Regions from separate parts of the Streptomyces sp. NPDC014894 genome, predicted to be linked through region 2. Evidence: riboswitches for the same ligand, from Rfam matches in the RefSeq annotation. Region 2 holds a riboswitch; each other region holds the start of a gene.

Region 1 (3,268 bases), on a different contig from region 2:
AGCGCTCCGGCGAACGCGCCGACGGGCATGGCGACGGCGGTGGTGGCGCCGATGCCGAGGGTGAGGACGACGACCGCGCCGGTGGAGGCGCCGGAGGAGATCCCGAGGAGGAAGGGGTCGGCGAGCCGGTTGCGCACCAGGGCCTGGAGGACCGTGCCGACGACGGCGAGCCCGGAGCCGACGAGGACGCCGAGGAGGACCCGGGGCAGCCGTACGTCGACGACGATGGTGCGGAAGGGGCTGGGTTCCGCGCCGGGGAGGAGGGCCTCGATCACCTGTCCGGGCGGGATCCGTACGGAGCCGAGGCCGAGGCCCGCGATGACGGCGGCGGCCAGTGCGGCGGTCAGCGCGGTGAGGACGGCCCCGTACCGCAGCCGGGAGCGGAGCCCCGGCCGCGGTGCGGGCCCGGCCGCGGCGGGGGCCTTCGCCGGCGCCTGGAGGAGCTTCACCGGTCGAACTGCGACGCCAGCTTGGCGATGGCGTCGGGAGCGCGCACCCCGAGCACCGCGTCGGAGAGCGGCAGCACCGCGAATTTCTTGTTCTTGACGGCGGGGACGTCGCGCAGGGCCGGGTCGTCGAGCAGGCGCTTCTTCTTCTGTTCGACGGTGGTGGAGCCGTAGTCGAGGATGACGACGATCTCGGGGGCGCGGGCCACCACCTGCTCCCAGGTGGCGTCGCCGAAGGCCTTGTCGACGTCGGCGAAGACGTTGCGGCCGCCGGCGCGGGTGATCAGCTCGTTGCCGATGCCGGCGCCGCCCGCGGTCTGGGCGGTCTTGTCGCCGCTGTCGTAGACGAAGACGGGCCGGGGCTCGCGGCCCTTCAGTCCGTTCTCGGCGGCGGCGACGGTGGCGCGGGCCTTCGTGACCCACTTCTCGGCGCGGTCGCCGACGCCGAAGGTGCGGCCGATCTCGTCGACCTCTCGGTAGACGTCGTCCAGGGTGGTGCGGCCCTCGGCGCAGTATTCGATGTTGAGCCGGGAGTCGATGCCGGACTTCTTCAGCTCGTCCCGGGTGCGCCCGTCCTTGGGGTCGAAGGCGCTGGCGTAGCCGCCGTAGACGAAGTCGGGGTCGGCGGCGAGCAGCTTCTCCTTGGAGGGGTACTCCTCGGCGAGGACGGGGACGGCGTCGTAGGTCTTCTTGTAGCGCGGCAGGACCTCGTCGTCGAGGAAGGCGGTGCCGACGAGGGACTTCTCCAGGCCCAGTTCCAGCATGATCTCGGTGACGTGCTGGTTCATGGTGACGGCCCGTTCGGGGGCCTTCTGGTACGTCGTCCTCACACCGCAGTTGTCGACGGTGTACGGGAAGGAGCCGCCGGCCTCGGCGGGCTTGCCGGTCTTGGCGCCGGCGTCGCCGTCGGAGCCGCAGGCGGCGAGCGGGAGCAGCAGGGCGGCGGCTATGAGTGCGTGGGCGGAACGGCGTCCGGACATGACGGGGTACGGCCTCCTCCGGGGATTTCCACGTCCCCTGGGTGATGGGAGAAGGGCGGCAGGTCAGTTCCTGGCTGCCAGGCACGGGGCCTGGTCACAGTGGCGGGACCGCGCCGGAGTCGCACCGGCTTCCTGAGTCCCACCGCCCCTTTTCAGACAGCCGAGTCGGAACTCGGTCAGGGCTCAGTATGCGTCAACGACTTTGATCTCCTCTTCCGAGATCTCTCCGTCCACGATGCGGAAGGAGCGGAACTGGAAGGGTCCGGCGGCGTCGGTGTCCGCGGTGGAGACCAGCACATAGTGCGCGCCGGGCTCGTTCGCGTACGAGATGTCCGTACGCGAGGGATATGCCTCGGTCGCGGTGTGCGAATGGTAGATGATCACCGGTTCTTCGTCGTTGTCGTCCATCTCACGGTAGAGCTTGAGGAGATCCGCGGAGTCGAACTCGTAGAACGTGGGCGAACGGGCGGCGTTCAGCATGGGGATGAAGCGCTCGGGACGGCCGCTGCCCTCGGGGCCGGCGACCACGCCGCACGCCTCGTCGGGGTGGTCGGCGCGGGCGTGCGCCACGATCCGGTCGAAGAGAGCCTGTGTGAGGGTCAGCATGACGATCAGGATAAACAGACCGGCGAAGGGGCGGGCCCGTACCGGTGTCCGGTACGGGCCCGCCCCTTCGCCGCGCTGGGCCCCGGGGGGCGGTCAGCGCTTGCGGAAGGCGTCTCCCTGCGGGTTGCGGCGCTTCAGCAGCAGATAGGCGACGCCGAGCAGCAGGCCCCACACGGGGGCGACGTAGAGGGAGATCCGGGCGTCCTTGTCGACGCCCATCAGCACGATCACCAGGCCGATGAAGGCGAGGGCGAAGTAGCTGGTGTACGGGGCGCCGGGGGCGCGGAAGGTGGACTGCGGGAGTTCGCCGCGGTCGGCCTTGGCCCGGTAGCGGATCTGGCTGACGAGGATCATGATCCAGGCCCACATGCCGGAGATGGTGGCGAAGGAGACGATCTTGTGGAAGGCCTCGCCGGGCCACTGGTAGTTGATCCAGACGCCGATCAGCATCAGTCCGGCGGAGAAGGTGGTGCCGAGCAGCGGGGTGCCGCTCCGGGTGAGCCGGGTGAAGATCTTCGGGCCCTGCGAGTTGAGCGCGAGGTCGCGCAGCATCCGGCCGGTGGAGTACATGCCGGAGTTGCAGGAGGAGAGCGCGGCGGTCAGCACGACGAAGTTGACGATGGCGGCGCCGACCTGGAGGCCCATCTCGTCGAAGGCGGCGACGAAGGGGGAGACCCCGGGCTGGAACTTGGTCCAGGAGACCACCGAGAGGATCATGATCAGCGCGCCGATGTAGAAGACCGCGATGCGGATCGGCACGGTGTTGATCGCCTTGGGCAGGTTCTTCTCGGGGTCCTTGGACTCACCGGCGGTGACGCCGACGAGTTCGACCGCGAGGAAGGCGAACATCACGATCTGGAGGGTCATCAGGGTGCCGCCGATGCCCTTGGGGAAGAAGCCGCCGTCGTCCCAGAGGAGGCTGACGGACGCGGTGTCCCCGGCGTCGGAGAAGCCGATGGTGAGGATTCCGGCGCAGATGAGGATCATGCCGATGATCGCGGTGACCTTGATCATCGAGAACCAGAACTCGATCTCGCCGAAGACCTTCACGGAGATCAGATTGGCCAGATAGAGGATGATCGTGAAGCAGAGCGCGGAGATCCACTGAGGGATGTCCCACCAGTAGGTCATGTACGAGGCGGCCGCGGTGACCTCGGTCATTCCGGTGACGACCCAGAAGAGCCAGTACGTCCAGCCGGTGACGAAGCCCGCGAAGGGGCTGATGAACTCCCGCGC
Region 2 (3,268 bases):
GATCCGCTCGGCGATCCGGGTGGACAGCTCGCGCGCGGCGGGGGAGTCGAAGGGCAGCTTCAGCTGGAAGAAGACGTCCTGGAGGCCCATCGCGCCCAGGCCCACCGGACGCCACTTGGAGTTGGAGCGCTCGGCCTGCTCGGTCGGGTAGAAGTTGATGTCCACGACGCGGTCGAGGAAGGTGACGGCGGTGCGGACGGTCGAGTCCAGCCGCTCCCAGTCGATGTCGCCGCCGGAGACGAAGGCGCCCAGATTGACCGAGCCCAGATTGCAGACGGCGGTCTCGCCGTCGTCGGTGACCTCCAGGATCTCGGTGCAGAGATTCGAGGAGTGGACGGTGTGTCCGGGCAGGGCGGTCTGGTTGGCGGTGCGGTTGGAGGCGTCCTTGAACGTCATCCAGCCGTTGCCGGTCTGGGCGAGGGTCCGCATCATCCGGCCGTACAGCTCGCGCGCGGGCATCGTCTTGCGGGCCAGGCCCGCCGCCTCGGCCTTGCGGTAGGCGGCGTCGAACTCGTCGCCCCACAGGTCCACCAGCTCGGGCACGTCGGCCGGGGAGAACAGCGACCACTCGGTGTCGGCCTGGACCCGGCGCATGAACTCGTCCGGGACCCAGTGCGCGAGGTTGAGGTTGTGGGTGCGCCGGGCGTCCTCGCCGGTGTTGTCGCGCAGCTCCAGGAACTCCTCGATGTCCGCGTGCCAGGTCTCCAGATAGACGGCGGCGGCGCCCTTGCGCCGGCCGCCCTGGTTCACGGCGGCGACCGAGGCGTCCAGCGTCTTGAGGAACGGCACGATGCCGTTGGAGTGGCCGTTGGTGCCGCGGATCAGCGAGCCGCGGGCGCGGATGCGGGAGTACGAGAGCCCGATGCCGCCGGCGTGCTTGGAGAGCCGGGCGACCTGGTGGTACCGGTCGTAGATGGAGTCCAGCTCGTCCTGCGGGGAGTCCAGCAGATAGCAGGAGGACATCTGCGGGTGCCGGGTGCCGGAGTTGAAGAGCGTGGGGGAGGAGGGCAGATAGTCCAGCCGGCTCATCAGCCGGTAGAGCGCGGCGACCTCGTCCAGCGCGCGCGGGGAGTCGTCCTCGGCGAGTCCGCAGGCCACGCGGAGCATGAAGTGCTGCGGGGTCTCGATCACCCGGCGGGTGATCGGGTGGCGCAGCAGATAGCGGCTGTAGAGGGTCCGCAGGCCGAAGTAGCCGAAGCGGTCGTCGGCGTCCGGGTCGATCAGCTCGTCCAGGCGGTCGGCGTGGAGCGTGACGAAGTCCGCGGTGCGGTCGGCGATCAGGCCCTCGGCGTGACCGACGGCGACCGAGGCGGAGAAGCAGACCGAGCCCTGGCCGGCCGCCTCGTCCGCGATGGTGCGGGTGAGCAGCCGGGCGGCGAGCCGCGAGTAGGCCGGGTCCTCGGAGATGAGGCCCGCGGCGGCGTCGGTGGCGAGCCCGCGCAGCTCGGCCGCGTCCGACGCGGCGTTCCGGCCGCGCAGCGCGGCTGCGGCGACCTTGCCCGGGTCGGTGTCCGGCAGATCGGCGGTGAGGTCGGTCAGGGTCCGCAGCAGCGCGGTCCCGGGCCCGTCCCCGGGCTCCCCGGAGACGGGTCCGGGGACCCGTCCGGGAAGCTGTTCCGACACCTTCTCGGAGGTCTGCCCGAAGGCGTTCGCGGAGGTGCCTGAAGCCGGATCGGCTGGCGCGATGGTCACGTGGTGCTCTCCCTCGCTCGGCTCACGGGCCGGCGGGCGGGAGGCGCGCCGCGGGGCGCGCGTACCCGTTTCCGGGCAGCACTCCACGGCGTCCGCCGACCCAACCGCGAGGCCCGGACGTCTTGGCACCCGGGTCGGTCGAGCCGGGTGCGCTGTCGGCAGACGCCCGGACTCGCGGGTACGACAAAGCGCACCACAGCACACCGTTGCGGGACAGTTCCGGATTCACACCGGATTCCTCTGCGGCGACAGCGAGATGAGCATACATGTGGGGGCGGGGGGTGGTGGCACCCACCAGATGTTGTGTCGCGGGGTGTCTGTGGGCTGTCTGCCGCACTACGGATGGTCACCCCCTGCCAGGCCCTGCGGCGACTGCGGGAGGGCCTGCGGAGGCGGGCCCGGGGCCGTTGTCGGACGGCTCCGCTATGGTCGAGAACACAGGGAGGAGGCCTTATGGCACAGGCTGCGGAGATCCTTGAGATCACCGACCGTTTCCATGTCCACCCGGATGAATTCGACGAGGGCACGCGGATACTGGCCGCGCGGTCCCGGCGCATGCGGATGGAACTCATCGACGGCAGGATCAGGAGCAGGGCTCTGCCCGACGGGGACCATGGTCGGATCATTCAGTGGCTGACCCGGATCTGCGTGCAGTCCAGGCCGGAGCTGTGGCTCCACTCCGAGCAGGGGCTCAAGGTCCAGGAGTACCGTCTGGGCCGGGCCCGGCCCGATGTCTCACTGGCCCCAGCGACGCCTTCGTCGGTCACGGCGAGTGGGCGGATCCGAGTCCGGTGCTGATGGCGGTCGAAGTGACCTCCTACGACGCGGACACCGATCAGCGTGACCGGGTCGAGAAGCCGCGTGCCTACGCGCAGACGGGCATCCCCGTGTATCTGCTGATCGACCGGGACAACCGCGAGGTGACGGTCTACGGCGAACCGGACGGGGTGCGGTACGAGAACGCCCACACGGTGCCGTTCGGCAAGGATGTCGTGCTGCCCGATCCGGTCGGCGTCACCCTGTCCACCGAGCGCCTCGAGGACTGGGTGCGCTGACCGCCCGGGGCGACGCCGACTGATCGAGCCGGCCCCGCGCGATCGCTCTCGGGAGCGGTCGCGCGCGGGGCCGGGACGGATCAGGGGGCAGGGCGCTTCAGACGGGCGACGAACTTGTAGCGGTCGCCCCGGTAGACCGAGCGGACCCACTCCACGGGCTCTCCTCTGGCGTCCAGAGAATGGCGTGAAAGCATCAGCATCGGCAGGCCCACGTCCGTCCCGAGGAGCCCCGCCTCGCGCGGTGTCGCGAGCGAGGTCTCGATGGTCTCCTCGGCCTCCGCGAGATGGATGTCGTACACCTCCGCGAGCGCCGTGTAGAGCGAGGTGTACTTCACCAGACTGCGGCGCAGCGCCGGAAAGCGCTTGGCCGAGAGATGGGTCGTCTCGATCGCCATCGGCTCGCCGCTCGCCAGCCGGAGCCGCTCGATGCGCAGCACCCGCCCGCCCGCCGAGATGTCCAGCAGGCCCGCCAGGCTGTCGTCGGCCGTGACATAGCCGATGTCCAGCAGCTGGGAAGTGGG
Region 3 (3,268 bases), on a different contig from region 2:
CCGCGCCCGAGACGGGATGCGCCACCCGATGCGCCCGGACGCCGAACACCTCCGCGAGCAGCCGCGCCGTCAGCACCTCGTGCGGCGGCCCCGAGGCCACGATCCGCCCGTGGTCGATCACATGGAGCGCGTCGCAGTGCACCGCGGCCAGATTGAGGTCGTGCAGCGCGGTCAGCACGGTGAGACCGCTGGCCCGCACCAGGGACAGCACCTCCAGCTGCTGCGCGATGTCCAGATGGTTGGTGGGCTCGTCGAGGACCAGAACCCGCGGCCGCTGCGCCAGCGCCCGGGCGATCAGCACCCGCTGCCGCTCACCGCCGGAGAGGGTGAGAAAGCTCCGCTCCGCCAGATGGGACGCGCCGACCCCGGCCAGCGCCGCCCGGCACTCGGCCCGGTCCTCCGCGCTGGTCCTGGCCGCCGCCCGCTGATGCGGCAGCCGGCCCATCGCCACCACCTCGGCCACGGTGAAGTCGAACTCGGCGACCGTGTCCTGGGGGAGCGCGGCCAGCCGCCGGGCGCCCTCGCGCTGGCTCAGCGCGTGCAGATCGTCGCCGTCGAGCCGGACGGTCCCCGCCGCGGGGCGCAGCGCCCGGTACACACAGCGCAGCAGACTGGACTTGCCGCTGCCGTTGGGGCCGACCAGGCCCACGAGAGCGCCGCTCTCCGCGCGCAGGGTGACGTCCTCCACCAGCCGCGCCCCGCCGACGGCGACGGTCAGGTCGTCGATGTCGATCCTCATCACTGGCCTCCGAAGGTGTAGCCGCGACGGCGCATCAGCAGGACGAAGCAGGGCACGCCGATGACCGCCGTCAGCACGCCCACCGGCAGTTCGGTGGGGGCCAGGACGACCCGGGAGAGGATGTCCACCCAGATCAGCAGGATCGCGCCCGCGAGCGGGGCGACGGCGAGCAGCCTGCGGTGGTCGGCGCCCACCACCATCCGTGCGGCGTGCGGGACCATCAGCCCGATGAAGCCGATCGCGCCGCTGACCGCGACCACCGCTCCGGTGACGGCGGCGGAGACCACGAACAGCTCCCGGCGCAGCCGGCCGGGGTCCACTCCGAGGGCGGCCGCGGTCTCGTCGCCCATGGCGAGCGCGTTCAGCCGGCGGGCGGAGAGCCCGAGGTGGAGCAGCCCGGCGAGCACCGCCCCGGCCGCGATCGGCACGGCGGCCCAGTTCGCCCCGCCGAGGCTGCCGAGCAGCCACATCATGGCCGAACGGGCCGCCTCGCCGTGCTCGGCGGCGAAGACCATGAAGGTGGTGATGGCGGAGAAGCCGTAGTACATCGCGGTGCCGGTCAGCACCAGCCGGATCGGGGTCAGTCCATGGGCGGTGCGGGCGATCGCGTACACCAGCGTCATCGCCGCCAGCGCCGAGGCGAAGGCGGCGGCGGACAGAGCCCAGACGCCCAGGGCCCCGAGCGCGCCGAAGATGAGGACGGCGTTCGCGCCGACGGCCGCGCCCGAGGAGATGCCGAGGACGAAGGGGTCCGCCAGCGCGTTGCGCACCATGGCCTGGACGGCGACCCCGATCGCCGTGAGCCCGGCCCCGACGACCCCGGCCAGGACCGCGCGGGGGAAGCGCAGCTCCCAGACGATGGTGTACGCGGGGACCTGTTCGGGGGTGATCGTGCCGCCGGTCAGCCCCGCCCGGAGATGGCCGAGCACCTCGGCCCAGCCGATCCCGGACGCGCCGATGCCCGCGCCGCAGACGACGGAGACCGGCAGCGCGAGAAGGAGTACGGCCAGCAGCGGGAGCAGCGGCACCCGGCGGGGCGGCGCGGGTCCCGTACCGGAGCCGGCGGCGGCCGGCTGACGCGCGAGGGACTTGCGATCGGTGGGTACGGCCACGAACGACGTCGCTTTCGCCTCGGGCCGTGCGTCCACGGCCGAGGAGCTGCCCGGGGCGGATGTCCGGCCGGGCATCCTCTCGCAGTCCACGGCGAGTTGACAGGATCCAGCGCCGCTGCGGGAAATCGGGCTCACGGGCCCCGGAATCCAGGGCTCCGCCTACCGTTGCGGGTCAGCGCCGGACTTCGACCGGACTTCCCCCGCAGAGCGCCTGAAGAGTAACGCGTCCCGGGGGCACGGCGGTTGCCGGGTCCGCCGGGGCGCCGCCCGGCGGGCGTCCTGCCCCGGTCCGTGATGATTCGCGACAGGCCGGGGGCGCGCCCACCCGCCTTCGGGGCCGTCACGCGGGTACGCCCGGCCGGAACAAGCTGCTTCGACCGCCCCGGCCTGCCGCTGACCCGTGTCCGCGCCGACGCCGGTCGGGCCGTCGGCCGCGCCGTCAGTCGAAGGTCATGCCGAAGTAGGGATCGGGCTTCCCGGTGTAGGGGTTGAACCCGGACTCCCAGCGCTGCCGCTCCACCCGCCAGTGCACGAAGTGCGGCGCGGGCTCGCCCCAGAGCGAGAGATCGCTGAGCGGGCACTCGGGAAACCCCCGCCTGAACACCCGTCTCAGGAACTCCGCCATCCCCATGTCGTACACCTTCCAGGTCGGCGAGCCGTGCCGCTCCCAGACGACCACCGGCCACGCGTCCGGATCGCCGTCGTCGGTCACCCAGCCCAGGATGTCCGCCCCGCAGCTCACCCCCCACGCGATGAGCCGGTCCGGATCGGCGGCCACCCCCTCGGGCGGCCTCTCCCGGCGCCAAGTGAACCGTAGATTCCGGGTCTCGGCGGCCATGCCGTCGTACTCGGCGTTCCACGGGGAGTCCTCGGCGAGGGCGGGGGCGAGGACGGAGAACGCGTCGTCGATGCCGCCCGATCCGTACGCCGCCATGAAGGCGATGTAGTCCGACGGGAAGGAGACGCCCCACTCCTCCCGGGCCGCCGCCCAGTCGACCCGGTCGTCCGCGCCGTCGCGCGGCGACATGACCGCCATCAGCGCGGACAACGGCGATTCCTCGGACATGTCCCCTCCAGCGCTGTCGTGTTGAGGGAAACATAGCCGCGGGCACTGACAGCGGACCGTGCTCCGTCCGCCGCACGGCCGGGCCGAGGCCCGGCGTCCCGGCGGTCGCCAGGACATACGCCGGGGCCGAGCGAATCGGAAGACCCGGTGATATCACGCCGTGCTTGCCCTCAGGGAGCCCCGGACCGGCCGTTCCGGGCCCGCTGCCACTGAGACGGTGATCACCGTCTCAGTTGTACAACCTTGTCAGGGCTCCATCAGTCTCACCCTTGACCACCGCCGTGGTCGTACCCAAGAGGAGAACGTCATTTCCGCCATACGCAAGACCCTGTCCGCCACCGCTGTCGTCAC

What was found. A riboswitch is a leader RNA that binds a small molecule or an ion and turns the genes downstream of it on or off. The one in region 2 is predicted to bind cobalamin.
Region 1: linked by a shared signal. The riboswitch ahead of ACF089_RS08450 (ABC transporter substrate-binding protein) and the one ahead of ACF089_RS13615 (ribonucleoside-diphosphate reductase subunit alpha) in region 2 are both predicted to bind cobalamin.
Region 3: linked by a shared signal. The riboswitch ahead of ACF089_RS31330 (FecCD family ABC transporter permease) and the one ahead of ACF089_RS13615 (ribonucleoside-diphosphate reductase subunit alpha) in region 2 are both predicted to bind cobalamin.

What each region holds. Positions count from the first base shown of each region.
Region 1 covers NZ_JBIBWD010000003.1:113,239-116,506, reverse strand. Annotated here, with positions in the region: gene ACF089_RS08455 (FecCD family ABC transporter permease) at 1-449, opposite strand, end outside; gene ACF089_RS08450 (ABC transporter substrate-binding protein) at 446-1,426, opposite strand; cobalamin riboswitch at 1,470-1,617, opposite strand; gene ACF089_RS08445 (Mov34/MPN/PAD-1 family protein) at 1,610-2,032, opposite strand; gene ACF089_RS08440 (amino acid permease) at 2,126-3,268, opposite strand, start outside.
Region 2 covers NZ_JBIBWD010000004.1:620,507-623,774, forward strand. Annotated here, with positions in the region: gene ACF089_RS13615 (ribonucleoside-diphosphate reductase subunit alpha) at 1-1,623, opposite strand, end outside; cobalamin riboswitch at 1,839-1,963, opposite strand; partial or broken gene ACF089_RS13620 (Uma2 family endonuclease) at 2,164-2,747, shown strand; gene ACF089_RS13625 (GntR family transcriptional regulator) at 2,828-3,268, opposite strand, start outside.
Region 3 covers NZ_JBIBWD010000018.1:28,930-32,197, forward strand. Annotated here, with positions in the region: gene ACF089_RS31325 (ABC transporter ATP-binding protein) at 1-739, opposite strand, end outside; gene ACF089_RS31330 (FecCD family ABC transporter permease) at 739-1,767, opposite strand; cobalamin riboswitch at 1,950-2,074, opposite strand; gene ACF089_RS31335 (SMI1/KNR4 family protein) at 2,291-2,917, opposite strand; gene ACF089_RS31340 (hypothetical protein) at 3,135-3,268, shown strand, end outside.